Regions from separate parts of the Bacillus sp. JZ105 genome, predicted to be linked through region 2. Evidence: riboswitches for the same ligand, from Rfam matches in the RefSeq annotation. Region 2 holds a riboswitch; the other holds the start of a gene.

Region 1 (7,512 bases), 1.4 Mb from region 2:
CTGCATATACATCCGTTTTACTTTTAGAAATAGCTGGTATGAACCATCCTCCGCCGTATACAGATAACCATAAGCGCCTGTTACTTTCTTGATAAAGTTCCTTACATAATCATGGAATCTATTCTCAGAGTCCTCCATCAATTCATCATATCGGTCATGAAGGTCCTTTTGAACAGCACGTAGTTTTGTTTGATCAACTGCTTTGTATGTGATGCTTTGCTTTTCACCTTGTTTTTTCACAGAAAGATCTTTTTCATCAAGGTGAACTTTATATGTGATCGTCTCTTTCTCTTGCTTCACTTGAAATTCGTAACCGTTTTCAACAGTTTTGCCAGTTAATTTATATTTGTTAATAAATAAGTTGGGATCAAAATGTCTTTTTGGGTTTTCCTCCAAAATGGTTTCATTTAGATAACCTGTGACTTTCCCTTTTCTCTCCGTTACCTTGAACCAGTTCACTTGATCCTTTGTCTTATATACAAAGGCGTAAGAGTTGTTCAATCCACTCTTTTTTGCATTTGCTTGATATGCTATCCAGCTGACAGCACCGATGACTAGTACCGCTAACATTGCTACGATCCAGATTTTTGATCTATTCATACATACCTCCTCTGATCATTGATTTGACGGATTTTATTTTTTTATCAATAGATGTGATGCATCTCCTACAGCGATCTCTTCACCAGTGGATATCGCATATTATGTATCTAAATGATACATCTTTCAGATAGGTGTGCTGATATGAAAAAATACAATGATACGACGTATGCGATTTTAGGTATTTTAACGACTGATTGTAAATCGGGGTACGAAGTGAAGCAATTAGTTGATAGAAGCCTGCATCATTTTTGGAAAATCAGTTATGGACAAATTTACCCAGCTTTAAAGTTAATAGTCGAGGAAGGTCTTGCAGAAGTTTCACCTGCTGCTACTTCTGGCCGCTCAGACAAGCGGGAATATCATTTGACTGAAAAAGGACTGGATACGTTAAGAGAGTAGCTGGCGCAGCCGCTCGATCAGTTACCAACAGAGCGTAACGAAGTGTTATTAAAGTTATTCTTCAGTCAATATCTTTCGTTTGAAAGTAATGGACAACAAGCAGCAAAGGAACGGCTGAATACAACAAATTCCTAGAGAGCGATTCTCTAGGAATTTCTTTTTGCAACGGTCACAAAATGCTTTAATATGCGGGCTGTTAATCCCCATATGGTGTAGTTCTCGTAATCATAAAACCATTCCTCAATCGAACGGCTTCCCCAGCTGTATTTTTCACCATTCATGATTTTTTCATAAGGGAAGTCCTCTCCTGGTGTTGGCTGAACAGATACATGATGTAAGTACGGCTCATATTGGCTGAGCCATGATAGGGGCACGGTAAAAGTCTCCTCTACTTCTTCTTGATTAAAGGAGTGTTTCACCTTTTGCTCATCAATGATACCGACATATGGGTATACCACGAAGGATGGAGAAGCGATATAAGGACTAAGCTGTCCAAGGATCTCGACCGATTCTGGCGGAATGCCCAGCTCTTCATGTGTTTCTCGCAGTGCAGCTTCCTGTGCAGTTTCGCTGCCGTCAAGCTTGCCCCCAGGAAAGCTAATATCCCCCGGCTGTTTTCTCATGGTCAGCGATCGTACCTCAAATAATATATGCCATTCTCCATTTACTTGCACCAAAGGGATAAGGACTGCTGCTTTGAACGCTGTCTCTTCTCCAATGAACAATGGTTGTGATTGATGTAAGTCATTTTTTAATTGATCAATGAACACGGACATCACCTGTTTTCTGTTTCTCTTTCCTTTAGCGTATCATGGTTCACCTTTTCAATAAAGATCATCCTTCTGACAATTATTTTTATCATTTTGACAACTTTACTTGTCAAAATGAATATAATGCTTTACAATCAAGGAAAGATTTCAAACAAAATTGAGGTGACAGAATGAAAAATCGGTTAAAAGAGCTTCGTGCGCGTGATGGTTTAAACCAAACTGAGCTTGCAAAGCGTGCAAAGGTCTCTCGTCAGACTATCAGCTTAATGGAACGAGATGAGTTAATGCCGTCTCTTTTGCTTGCGGTTAAGCTTTCACGAATTTTTCAGGAACCCATTGAACGTATTTTTCTATTCGAGGAGGATGAACTTTCATGAAAACTGTATACAAAATGCTCTTAGGTGCTCTCCTTGGCTTTCTCGGCGCTTACTGTCTGCTGGCAGCCGAATTTGAGATGACACTTCTTGATGTTGCATTTGAAGCGACTCTTGTCATCAGTGGATTGACGATTTTATTGATTATTTATTGTTTTTCAGGGATTTCACGTATGAAAAAAAGAGTATCTCTTTCGGTTTCTGGAGATGAGGAGGATGAACTGGAGGCAAAGCAATATCGGACCTTTACTGATTTGACTTTAGCCAATACGGTAAGTACCATTTTTTCCATTGTTGCCATGGGTATCGCGATCGTCACCGAGCAGCCCATTTGGTTGATTCTCGTCAATGCTGCTTTATTTATCGTCTCCATTATCAGTTCATATATAGCGATATCTGTTCTAAATCTTGTCTACCCTAATCGGAACCTGCCAAATCCATCTGACAAAGATTATAGTAAAAAGCTGCTCGCCATTTCAGACGAAGGGGAAAAGCATGTGATGCTTGGCGGACTGTATCACACGTATCAAATGATGAATGTTCTATTGACCGGCGCCATGTTTATTTTGATTGTGTATTCCATTGGAGCCAACCACTCTCAGCTGTTCTCAATTATGGTGATTGGACTTGTTTTGATCATTTTGAATGCAAATTATGTGCTAAAGATTAGAAATCGTTAAATGAACAAAAGCACAGCCTCATGCAAAGGCTGTGCTTTTTCCGTTCATTATGACGCGCGGCGTTTCTTTCGTGCATAAATCAAAAATAAGAAACCAAACCAAACCGGTGTCAATAACAGCGCTGGACGTGTGGCGTCTGCGAAGAGCATGATCACGAGAATGGCTGCAAAGAGCGCAAGAACACAAATGTTCACAAAAGGGGTGAACGGTGCTTTAAAGGTAGATGCTTCATGCAATTCAGGCCGTGTTTTTTTATATTTCAAATGGCTAATTAAAATAATACTCCATACCCAAATGAAACAAATGGCACTGATTGTTGTCACAATACCAAAGGCTTGTTCGGGAATCAGCTTGCTTAAAAGAGCTCCAACTGATACCACAATCGTCGAAACAAACAGCGCATTACTTGGGACAGCATGCTTGTTCAAACGTCCGAAAGAAGCTGGACCCTGCTTTTGATGACTGAGATTATACAGAATACGGCTTGTCGAGAACATGCCGCTATTACAAGCTGATGCCGCAGATGTCAGGACGACAAAGTTGATGAGCCCTGCTGCTACTGGTATCCCAATGAGTCCAAAGATTTTCACAAAAGGGCTTTCTGATGCACTGAGCTCAGTCCATGGGTTGATACATAGTAAAACAAAGATCGCACCCACATAGAAAAATAGAATTCTTAATGGAATCTTATTAATCGCAGAAGGGATGTTTTTTTGCGGATTGGCTGTTTCTGCTGCGGACACACCGACCAGTTCAACTCCCACATACGCAAAAATCACCATCTGGAACGAGAGCAAGAAGCCTGTGACACCATTCGGGAATAACCCGCCATGAGACCATAAATTCGTTACTGTCACCGGTCCGGCATCTGTTTGAAAACCAATGATTAAAAGAACAATTCCAACCCCGATCAATAAAAGAATCGTCATTACTTTAATGAGTGCAAACCAAAATTCCATTTCTCCGAAAAGCTTTACTGTTAACAAATTCAACCCTAGTAAAATCAACAAACAAATGATGGCAGGAATCCACTGCGGGATGTCAAACCAATACTGCACATACACCCCGGCAGCAATGACATCCGCCATCGCTGTCATAATCCAGCAAAACCAATACGTCCACCCTGTAACAAAGGATGCCCACGGGCCGAGATAGTCCTCTGCAATATCGGTTAATGACTGATAGCCCGCCTTCGATAAAAGTAATTCTCCAAGTGCCCTCATGACAAAAAAGATGGCCATTCCGACAATTAAATAAGCAAAAATGATTGAAGGACCTGCCAATTGAATGGCTTTTCCAGAGCCTAAAAACAGCCCTGTTCCAATGGTTCCGCCAATGGCAATTAATTGCACATGACGGTTTGATAAATCACGTTTTAATTCTTGTTGTGCCAATGCTAACACCCTCCTACGACACGATCTTATACTGAAATAATGAACTCTTTAAAAAGTCCATAAAAAAAAGAGATTGGATGCGCTCCAATCTCACGGTCATAAAAGAATAGCAAAATAGAGAAGAGTCATACACGGCATCATCCATGCATCACAAATACAATATTTCGTACTCTTCTGTCCTTTTGCCTGAGATTGTGAACCCTTCGGCGCCGCACATACATGCGGTCTCTCCAGAAGCTGCTCCTGCTATAGTGTGACCCACAGCATTCATAGCCTTCGTTATTTAATTAAAATGTTGCTATTTCTGAATAATTTTATATTTTACGCCTCAATCAGAAACCTGTCAATGGTAATCTTTTATGACTTACGGCGTTACTCATATGTCTTCACTTCATCAATCCCCCCTGATTCATGTATAATAAATCAAAAGATGTTCGGCTCATAAATTACTCTTGATCATGAACAAAGTTAGGCAATCCATTGAAGTTGGTGAAGATAAATGAAAAAAATGAACAAACAGCGTGTCACATTACAGGAAGTCGCCAAGCATGCCGGTGTCTCGACTTCAACGGCATCACTCGTTGTTCGAAATAATCCTAGAATCTCTGAAGCCACTCGAAACAAAGTACTGCAAGCCATGGAGGACTTAGGATACGTATACGACCGCGTTGCTGCTAACATGCGGTCAAAAAGCTCAAATATCGTTGGTGTAATTGTGACGGATATTTCTAACACCTTTATTTCGGAGTTTTTAATTGGCGTACAGACCACACTTGAATCGCTGGGCTATACTGTTTTACTTGGTACAACCTTTGACAGTGTCGATAAACAGGAGCGGCTCATTTCCACCATGGTAGAGCACCGGGTGGGCGGGATTATTTTAAACCCAGCTTCGAAAAGCTCTGCTCGAACGGTCAAACAATTAAATCAAATTCGCACCCCAAAAGTACTGGCAAATCGTGAATTATCAGACGTGCAATGTGACTATGTCGGTGTTGATTATGAACAAGGTACTTGGATGGCGGTTCATCATCTTCTTCAAAAGGGACATCGCCGCATCGCTTTTTTAGGCGGCATCAAGACCTCTTCGACTTGGATTGAGCGGATGAAAGGTTTCAAAAGAGCTCATGACGAAGAGAACCTAACGATTGATGATTCTCTTATTATTGATATAGAACCTACTCGTGAAGGCGGGAAAGAAGCACTTGCCCAAGTGATGGATCAGCCTGAGCCCCCTACTGCTATTTTTTGTTTCAGTGACTTAGTCGCATTTGGGGTCATTCAAGCACTATCAGCACGGGGTATCCAGCCTGGTGAAGATATCGATGTCGTTGGGTTCGATAATGTTCCTGAAGCGGAAATGTATCATCCACCGCTCACCACTGTATCCTCCTTCCCCCGATCCATCGGGGTAAAAGCAGCGAACCTTTTATATCATAAAATGAACGAGCAGGATGAAGAGCTGCAGCGAGTGATTTTAAAACCTCAACTTCATATTAGAGAAACCTCTCCATCATGATGAAAAAGAGAATTGTGTGCAGCAATTCTTTTTTTTTATTGATGAAGTCAACAATTTCTTTGTTTTATTTTTCTTTTTTTAAATCACAAAGTCATAAACTTGACACATTTAAAATGCAGGAGTATATTTATCTCGTTGCTTCTTTTAGTATATCGTTATACCTATTTCGTCATATCATTATCTCTATCAAAAAACAGTTAAAAGTGATTTTTTATGATTCTGATCAAATCATGAAGTTTCACTTCCTAATCAAGGCTGTTATTATTTTTTTCATTTTAGTAGAACGATGTACTTGATTGAAGAACAGATGAATATTCATTATTTTTTCATCAATCACATAAGGGGTGTTGTGATGGGCTTCATATTATTCATTTTTAAGGAAACAATAACAAAGGGTATACAAAGAATTTGACCTTAAAGGGGTTTCAAATATAGGAGTGGGAACATGAAAAATCCTTATATAAAATCGTCACTTGGCATGTATTTAAATTACTTCATGCTTGGCATGATCAACATTATTGTAGCTTCCAACATGGACAGCTTATCCGAACGCTACCATGTAGATATTCCGAAAATCAGCTTGCTTGTATCGGCAATCGGAATTGGTAAACTCATTGCGCTCTTTTTCTCAGGCCGGTTAGCCGACAGCTGGGGACGTAAGCCTGTCATTATTACAGGAAATTTCCTTTACTTACTATTCTTAATCGGTATTCCAACGACAACAAGTTATACACTGGCATTTATCTTTGCGATTTCAGCAGGTATTGCCAACTCACTGCTTGATTCAGGAACCTATCCTGCTTTGTCTGAGTCATTTCCGAAAAAAGCAAGTTCGGCTTCTGTTTTAGTAAAAGCGTCTGTATCCATTGGGGCGACTGTTCTTCCATTTATCTTGGCATTCCTAGTGGCACATGACATCTTTTGGGGCTGGGCGTTCTTTGGACTAGGGCTTCTTTATCTACTTGTAGGGATTTACTTAATCTTTATGCCATTCCCGAACCATAAGCAAGTTTCTTCACAAGACGCTCTTCCAGTACAGGATCAGCTGAAGGAAGAACCAAAAATGCTTGGCGAAGGTTTAGCTGTTGTACTGATGGGATTTACATCGACTGCATTGTTTGTCGTATGGCAGACATGGCTTCCGCAGCTCGGGTTAAAATTAATTGGACTTGGCACAGAACAATCCACACAGCTTCTATCTTATTTTAGTATTGGTGCACTGGTATCTGTTCTATTGCTTTCGGTCGTCTTAGATAAATTCATTTCACCGATTATGGTGGCGATCATTTATCCAATTGGGGCGTTCCTTGCAATGCTTTCACTTTTCCAAATCGAAACGTACAGCATTGTCATTGTCAGCACCTTCTTCTTAGGACTATTTACAGCGGGAATCTTCCAGCTGGCGATGAGTATAATGATGAAATTATTCCCGACAAACAAAGCAACGGCTTCATCCTATGTGAACATTGCGGCAAGCTCAGCGTTTATTCTTGTGCCGCTCATTACAAGTGGATTGGTCAGCACGTACGATATTAAAATGACGTTATTTTTCGATATGATCATTGCGGTTATCAGCGTATTACTAGCGGTCTTTGTTCTTGGACGCATGAAAAAATTATTTAGATAATTAAAGGAGATGTCAATCATGACAAACATACATGAACGAAATATTGATGGAAAAACAAAATTAGTCGGTCTACTTGCTACACCAATCGGGCACAGCCTTTCACCACGTATGCATAACCTTGGCTATACTCTAACAGGTATCAACTATGC
Region 2 (7,512 bases):
TTCAAACAAAGCAGGATCAGTCCTTTGTGACCCATCGAATTGTTGGGGTGAAGGGAAAGGGTGCAAATAAAGCGTTTGAGACGAAGGGTGACAATAATATGTATCAGGACGGCACGCTGGTAAAAGCGGATCAGGTGACTGCGCAGTATATGGGAGTGAACATTCCTTATACAGGAAAACTTCTTTCGTTTGCAGGGACATCAGCTGGAACTGCTTTGCTTCTTATCATACCAGGTGTCATGCTGCTCGTTTATTCAACTATTCATTTTGTGGGCGCAGCGAAACATCGTAGACACACGGCTGAGGTACATATGAAAGAGGAACAAGCTTAAATTTTTGTTTGTAACCTAATCAGGTTTCAATAAAACAATTTATTAGGGGGTTTATTATTCATGGCAATGAAGAAATCAATTCGTTTAGGTGTATTATCAGGGGCTTTAGGTCTTGCATTAATTGGCGGGGGAACATGGGCGGCGTTTAATGATATTGAAAAGGCACATGCGGTCTACTCGACAGGAGAGCTGGATTTATCTGCTAAAGAGAACTCCGGCGCCATCAACCTTGCGAACTTAAAACCTGGTGATCGGATCAAGAAAGAATTTCATTTTGAAAATAAGGGATCATTAGCGATAAACCAAGTGCTGATGAGTCTTGATTATAGCCAGTTTAAAGATGGATCTTCCGCGAAGAATGGCGGTAAAAATACAGCTGAAGAATTTCTCAGCCAGTTTCAGGTGAGTGTTCTTACGGTTGGAGCCGAAGGTGGAAATGGTTATCCGAAAAACATTATTTTAGACCATGCAAACCTGCTTGACTTGCATCAATTAACGTCAAAACAAGATCAGACCGCATTTGAAAAGCTTCGTCATGCCATCGATGAGAAGTTTTTACATGAAAGTGGGAAAATTAATGTAGCAACTGTTGATGGAACAGCGGCTCCAGAGTATGACGGCATTCCAAAGAATCCGTTTGATTACGATAAAGTGGAAATGATCATTGAATTTATCAATGACCAGACGAAGGATAAAGCTGGTCACTATATCCAAAATAAATACCAAGGCGATGCGATTCAAATTGATCTTTCCTTCGAAGCGACTCAGTGGAATGGTTTAACGATCAATCCAAAAAAGCATACGGATGAAAAAGGCTACGTGAAAGAAAACGAAAAAGCACACAGCGAAGATAAAAAATAAAGCCAGTCTTTAGGCTGATATCAAGGTCTGCATAGCAATTGGAGGAGTATGCGCTAAAACGTGCGCTTTACTCCTCTTCTTGCTTTTTTCTCCAGATTTGATAATCTAAAAATTCACGAAATTGCTTTTTCGAAACCCCTGATGTCATTGCATCTCGAACTAGTTTTTCCCATTCACTATCTAATTGACCATCGTATTCGGTTTCATCTTTTTCGTTTAAAAGTGTATGAACCGAGACGTCCAGAACAGCGGAGACTTTTTCAAGAAATTGAATGGAGGGGTTTGTTTGCAAGTTTCTTTCTATTGAGCTTAAATAAGACTTCGCTACCCCAGCCTTTTCGGCCAGTTCTGATAGTGAGTAGCCTTTTTCATTGCGGTATTGTTTAATACGCTGGCCAATCAATGTCATCACCTTCCTTTCGATATTATAGCACATTCAGAAAGGTTTGATAGAATGACTTCTTACCAGAGGGGGAGACTCAGAGGACTTTTCATTTGATTTGAGGAAATGACGGACTTCTTCAACTGTTAGTCCCGCCTTGCGAGCTTCGCGTAATAATTGAACCCATTCACTGTCTAATTTGTTCGTTTTCTTTTCCATACAAATACCCTCCTAAAATACTGAATCGTGTATTTCAGGCACTTAACGCATGAAATGGAAAGACTTAGGTGGTAAGACCTCATAGTTTGCTTGCGTCATGTTTCCGCCCAATACAAACAGACAAACTTAGCTTTAGACTGATCGAAAATTGTATGTCACATAAAAGGGGAGGGGACCATGAGTCAACCTCCTCTTTTTTGCTGTAAGTAAAAAAGTCCGCCATTTTCAATCGTAAGACTGATTTTTGGTTCGTATAAAGTTTTGAGTGCTTGTCTTTCTATTTCATATTCTACAGATGTGTCTGAAGTCCCTTCATAAAATTGGTTTAAAAGTTCGGAGTCTTCCTTCCATTTTTGAACGGCCCGCACTGCCCAGTCGTCCGGCTCCTCATGGGCATAACGCTCCATAAGGCTGTAGAGCCGCTTGATTCCGCTTTCTGGCTTAATCATTGTACTCATCGTAAAGCAATAATCGGGAATTTGAGATGACAGCTCACGAGCTTCCAGCTTCTCTTGAAATTGTTCAATGACTTCTCCGCGAATGAGATGAAGTCCTAATGATAAAAGCTTATCCTTCTTCCGGTCTGCAAGGTAAGAAATTTTTACATTGAGGCCAAGCCATGGCTCAAGGGCGATCTGGTTGTTCGTGAGCGGGCTGACTCGTTCATATAGCCGGATAAAACGGCCCTGCTCTTTGACCGCCTCAAATATTTGAAATAACCGGGGGGAGCCAAAATGGATGAATTCACCACTGATCGTATCACCCGCTTTTTTTTGATCTGTGATGAAAGTCAATTGCCGCGGTTCAGGTACACCGCCAGTTTTTTCAAGCCAGTGCCAATAAAACGGACGGTTCATAATCAATTTATCCATTTCGATTGTCAGCTGTACGGTCATATGTCCTGCACTTTCTTCTAATATGCTGCATTGATTCGTCTTGAAAAAACGGAGAAGAAAGGTGTGAATGTCATGCTGCTCCATTGATCAACTCTCCTTTATGAGCCTTGCTGTCTTTTTTCTAAAAGTGGTGTTTGTGCTTCAGTTAAATAAGAAGCAAACTGGGTTAATTTCTTTTTCATGTCTCCGCCTGGTTCATGCTGGAAGAGGATTTGATGCAACTTTGTTTCGACATCTTCAATATCAATCCTCGTTAAAATATCATCTAAATCGCCTATGACGTTTTCAAACAGCTGAATTTTCTCATATAAAAGCTTTAAAATATGCTCTTCAACTGTCCCGTTTGTTGCCATATTGTAAATGTGGACATCCCGCTCTTGGCCAAGGCGGTGAATACGTCCAATTCTCTGTTCTAAACGCATCGGGTTCCACGGGAGGTCGTAGTTAATGATTTGGTTACAAAACTGAAGGTTGATCCCTTCGCCGCCAGCTTCTGTCGCAATTAACACTTGCGCCCGTTCTCTGAATAAATCTTTCATCCAATCTTTTTTGCCCCGTTTAAAGCCGCCCCGAAATGGCACAGAGCTGATGCCATTTTGCTGTAGAAACCATTGTAAATAAATTTGTGTGGCGCGGTATTCGGTGAAAATAATGACCTTCTCATTTAACTGCTGAATGAGTTTGACCACTTCAAGCGCCTTTGAGTTTTGCTCCACTTGATTGATTTTCTCCATGATTTGCGTTATAGCAGAAGATCCGAGAATATGCTTTTCTTCTTCCTGCATTTTTTTAATCGTCATATAAACTGCTTCACGGCTTGAACAGCATTCTCGTTCCAAGGTCATAATGGAAAACATATGCTTTGTATAAGACGGATTCTCTTTCAGCTTGCAGATTTCATCATACAATGCTTGTTCTGTCGGAGAGAAATCAATGGAAATCGTTTTGACATGCCGTTTTGTCCACTCGATGCCTGTGTCTTGTCTTCGGTTTCGAATCATCACTTTATTGACGAGCTGTTTTAATCGGTCATGGTCTTCAAGCTGCAAGTCCTTTTTGGCAAAGATATCTTTAAATTGATGTTCATTTCCTAGGTGGCCTGGCTTCAGAAGGGAAACAAGATTAAATATTTCTCCGATCCGGTTTTGAATAGGTGTTGCTGTCAGCAGAAGGCAGAACTTCTTATTCAGGTTCCTCACAAATTCATAGTTTTTCGTTTTATTGTTTTTCAGTTTGTGTGCTTCATCGATAATGACCATATCGTAGGCAATCGATAAAATCGTGTCTCGATGCGGCTGTCTTTTGGCTGTGTCAATGGAAGAAACGACAACGTCACACTGCTCCCACACATAGCTCTTTTTTTGTTCAACAGCATCAATATAAAATTTCGTCCGCAGTTCCTGTACCCACTGAGACACAAGGGAGGCGGGGACGAGAATGAGGATCTTTTTGGCAAGTCCTCGAATCATGTATTCTTTGATAATGAGTCCTGCTTCTACGGTTTTTCCAAGTCCCACTTCATCTGCTAGAATGGCTTTCCCATTCATTTCTTCTACGACTCTTCTGGCTACTTCGAGCTGGTGCTTTAAAGGTGTGAATGCAGGCAGGTGCGCGGGAGCTTGCAGTCCCTCGAATGAATCAATGGCTGTGACTTTTTGAACCTGCGTCGCTAAACGATACATATCCCAGTTCGCCCAAGGACCGTCTGCTGAAAGCCGCTGCTGAAATTCATTTGCCCATTCCTGATCAAAAATCGTTTGAATATTCAATGTGGTCGCCTGCCTTTCTTTCTAGTAGGATCTGATAAAATTGTTCTGGTTTTAAACGCTTCATTTTTTAAGAGGTCTCTAAAAGACAAGATATATGAATAAAAGCGAACGATATCGAAAGGTTATTTTAAAAATGTTAATGATTTTTCTGTTGCCCTTCATCCATTTCTAATGGTAGGATGTTGATAAGTGATCTAGAAAATAAGTCACCCATTTTGATAGTATGTCCAATAAATGTGAAAATATGAGCGGATGATGGTATGGGGAGAGACTTGGCGGTTATTTTGCACTGGCAGGCGCCGAAGGAGCAAGCTGAATAATTCAGTGAATCTCTCAGGCAAAAGTACTCTTACCGGACGCAACTCTGGAGAGTGTTTGCTTAAGGGTTTTAGCAAACCACCAAAGGGGAAAACGCACAATGATATTGTGCTGTAAACTTTCAGGTGCAAGGACAGAGACTTCTTTTTGATAAAAGGGAGCGCTCTGTCCTTTTTTGCTGTGATTTTTTTCTGAAAATTCAGCTTGCATTTGCACTGTAAGAAAAAAGGGGGAAACGATTGATGTTGAAACGAACACCGCTTTTTCATGCGTATGAAACGTTTGGCGCAAAAACCATTGACTTCGGGGGCTGGGAATTACCTGTCCAATTTTCTTCCATTAAAGAAGAACATGAAGCTGTTCGAACAAAAGCAGGGCTTTTTGATGTGTCTCACATGGGTGAGGTGGACGTCAAAGGTCAAGATGCCCTTCCATTTTTACAAAGGTTATTAACCAATGATGTGTCTAAGCTGACAGACGGTAAGGCACTATATACAGCCATGTGTTATGAAGATGGCGGAACGGTAGATGACCTGCTCGTCTACCAAAAAGAAAAGAATCACTATTTACTTGTCATCAATGCATCAAATATCGATAAAGATGTAGATTGGCTCTTGAAGCACCAAGGGGAGGATAACGTATTGATCAAAAATATGTCTGATCAAACCGCCTTGCTAGCGCTTCAAGGACCTCTTGCAGCTGACATCATCAAACAGGTGGCAGATGAAGAGGTGACATCGCTTAAGCCATTTACGTTTTTATCAAAAGCTGAGGTCGCAAATAAAGAAGTGCTCGTTTCCAGAACAGGCTACACAGGGGAAGATGGCTTTGAAATCTACTGCCAGTCAGAAGATGCGGTCCACCTTTGGTCCGCTTTATTAGAAGCGGGGCAGCCAAAAGGACTCATTCCATGCGGACTTGGTGCACGTGACACCTTGAGATTTGAAGCAAGACTTCCGCTTTATGGCCAGGAGCTGACAAAGGATATTTCTCCATTAGAAGGCGGCATTGGTTTTGCTGTCAAAACGGATAAAGAAGCTGATTTTATCGGAAAAGCTGCACTTAAAAAACAAAAAGAAGAGGGACTGAAGCGAAAGCTTGTCGGCATTGAAATGATTGATAAAGGGATTCCGCGTACAGATTATCCAGTCTTTTCAGGAGAAAAGCAGGTTGGGATTGTCACAACGGGCACTCAATCCCCAACATTAAAGAAAAATGTCGGGCTTGCTTTGATCGAAACCTCAGTGGCGGAGCTTGGGGCAGAGGTGGAAGTACAAGTTCGCAAAAAACGTCTAAAAGCCAAAATCGTCGCAACGCCATTTTATAAAAGAGCCAAATAACGAGGGGGAACAGAGGATGAAGCACAGGTATTTGCCGCAAACAGAGCAAGATCAAAAAGAAATGCTGGATGTCATCGGCGTTCAGTCGATTGATGAGCTATTTTCAGATATCCCAGAGAAAGTTAGATTCAAAGGAGCATACAACATCAAAGAAGCCGCATCTGAAACAGTACTTGTCAGGGAATTATCCCGACTAGCTGCAAAGAATAAGGATACAGTTTCCTATGCATCGTTTCTTGGTGCAGGTGTATATGATCATTACCAGCCTGTCATTGTCGATCATGTCATCTCACGCTCTGAATTTTATACAGCGTATACACCTTATCAGCCGGAGATTTCTCAAGGTGAATTGCAAGCGATCTTTGAATTTCAAACAATGATTGCTGAGCTGACGGGTATGGATCTTGCCAACTCCTCGATGTATGATGGCGGGACGGCACTAGCTGAAGCGGCGATGCTCGCTGCGGGACACACAAAGAAGAAAAAGGTGGTTGTTTCTGAAACGGTTCACCCTGAATCAAGAGCGGTGCTGAAAACATACGCCAAAGGACAAAACATTGAAGTTGTTGAAGTGCCTGCGAAAAAAGGGCAGACTGATCTAGCTGCATTGGAAAAGGTGGTCTGCGATGATACAGCAGCAGTTCTCGTGCAATATCCAAACTTTTTTGGTGTAGTCGAGCCCTTAAAAGACATTGAACCCATTGCACATAAAGGAAAAAGCCTGTTCATTGTCTCTAGCAATCCCCTCGCACTCGGACTATTGACGCCGCCTGGAAAACTCGGGGCAGATATTGTCGTTGGTGATGCGCAGCCGTTCGGCATCCCGGCAGCATTTGGCGGACCGCACTGCGGATATTTTGCCGTGACGAAAAAGTTGATGCGAAAAGTGCCAGGTCGTTTAGTCGGGCAGACAGAAGATGAAAATGGTGTTCGTGGATTTGTTCTGACCCTTCAAGCACGTGAGCAGCACATTCGAAGAGACAAAGCGACGTCAAATATTTGCTCTAACCAAGCATTAAATGCGTTAGCTGCTTCTGTTGCCATGACGGCACTAGGAAAAACAGGTATAAAAGACATCGCCTATCAAAACGTGCAAAAAGCCCATTATGCCAAGACGCAGGCAGAAAAATATGGACTGCAGGCGGATATAGAAGGGGCTCATTTTAATGAATTTGTGATCAAGTTACAGGAGCCTGTGAAAGAAGCCAATAAACGATTGCTTGAAAAAGGAATCATCGGCGGCTACGACTTGGGGCTAGACTACCCAGAGCTTCAGCAGCACATGCTTGTAGCCGTGACAGAGCTAAGAACAAAAGAAGAAATTGATACGTTTATCAAGGAATTGGGGGATCGCCATGAATAAACAAGATCAGCCGCTTATTTTTGAATTATCTA

The links. Region 2 has a riboswitch for glycine ahead of gcvT (glycine cleavage system aminomethyltransferase GcvT). Riboswitches for the same ligand answer to the same signal wherever they lie in the genome.
Region 1: linked by a shared signal. The riboswitch ahead of M1D81_RS18825 (amino acid permease) and the one ahead of gcvT (glycine cleavage system aminomethyltransferase GcvT) in region 2 are both predicted to bind glycine.

The regions. Positions count from the first base shown of each region.
Region 1 is NZ_CP096387.1:3,659,818-3,667,329, forward strand. Features, by position in the region: gene M1D81_RS18800 (hypothetical protein) at 1-600, opposite strand, end outside; partial or broken gene M1D81_RS18805 (PadR family transcriptional regulator) at 742-1,083, shown strand; gene M1D81_RS18810 (NUDIX hydrolase) at 1,146-1,769, opposite strand; gene M1D81_RS18815 (helix-turn-helix transcriptional regulator) at 1,940-2,146, shown strand; gene M1D81_RS18820 (DUF3169 family protein) at 2,143-2,823, shown strand; gene M1D81_RS18825 (amino acid permease) at 2,871-4,217, opposite strand; glycine riboswitch at 4,382-4,461, opposite strand; gene M1D81_RS18830 (LacI family DNA-binding transcriptional regulator) at 4,717-5,736, shown strand; gene M1D81_RS18835 (MFS transporter) at 6,182-7,363, shown strand; gene M1D81_RS18840 (shikimate dehydrogenase) at 7,382-7,512, shown strand, end outside.
Region 2 is NZ_CP096387.1:2,287,184-2,294,695, reverse strand. Features, by position in the region: gene sipW (signal peptidase I SipW) at 1-332, shown strand, start outside; gene tasA (biofilm matrix protein TasA) at 393-1,193, shown strand; gene sinR (transcriptional regulator SinR) at 1,261-1,596, opposite strand; gene M1D81_RS11660 (anti-repressor SinI family protein) at 1,630-1,794, opposite strand; gene M1D81_RS11655 (YqhG family protein) at 1,977-2,774, opposite strand; gene M1D81_RS11650 (DEAD/DEAH box helicase) at 2,789-4,459, opposite strand; glycine riboswitch at 4,712-4,818, shown strand; glycine riboswitch at 4,822-4,916, shown strand; gene gcvT (glycine cleavage system aminomethyltransferase GcvT) at 5,020-6,117, shown strand; gene gcvPA (aminomethyl-transferring glycine dehydrogenase subunit GcvPA) at 6,134-7,480, shown strand; gene gcvPB (aminomethyl-transferring glycine dehydrogenase subunit GcvPB) at 7,473-7,512, shown strand, end outside.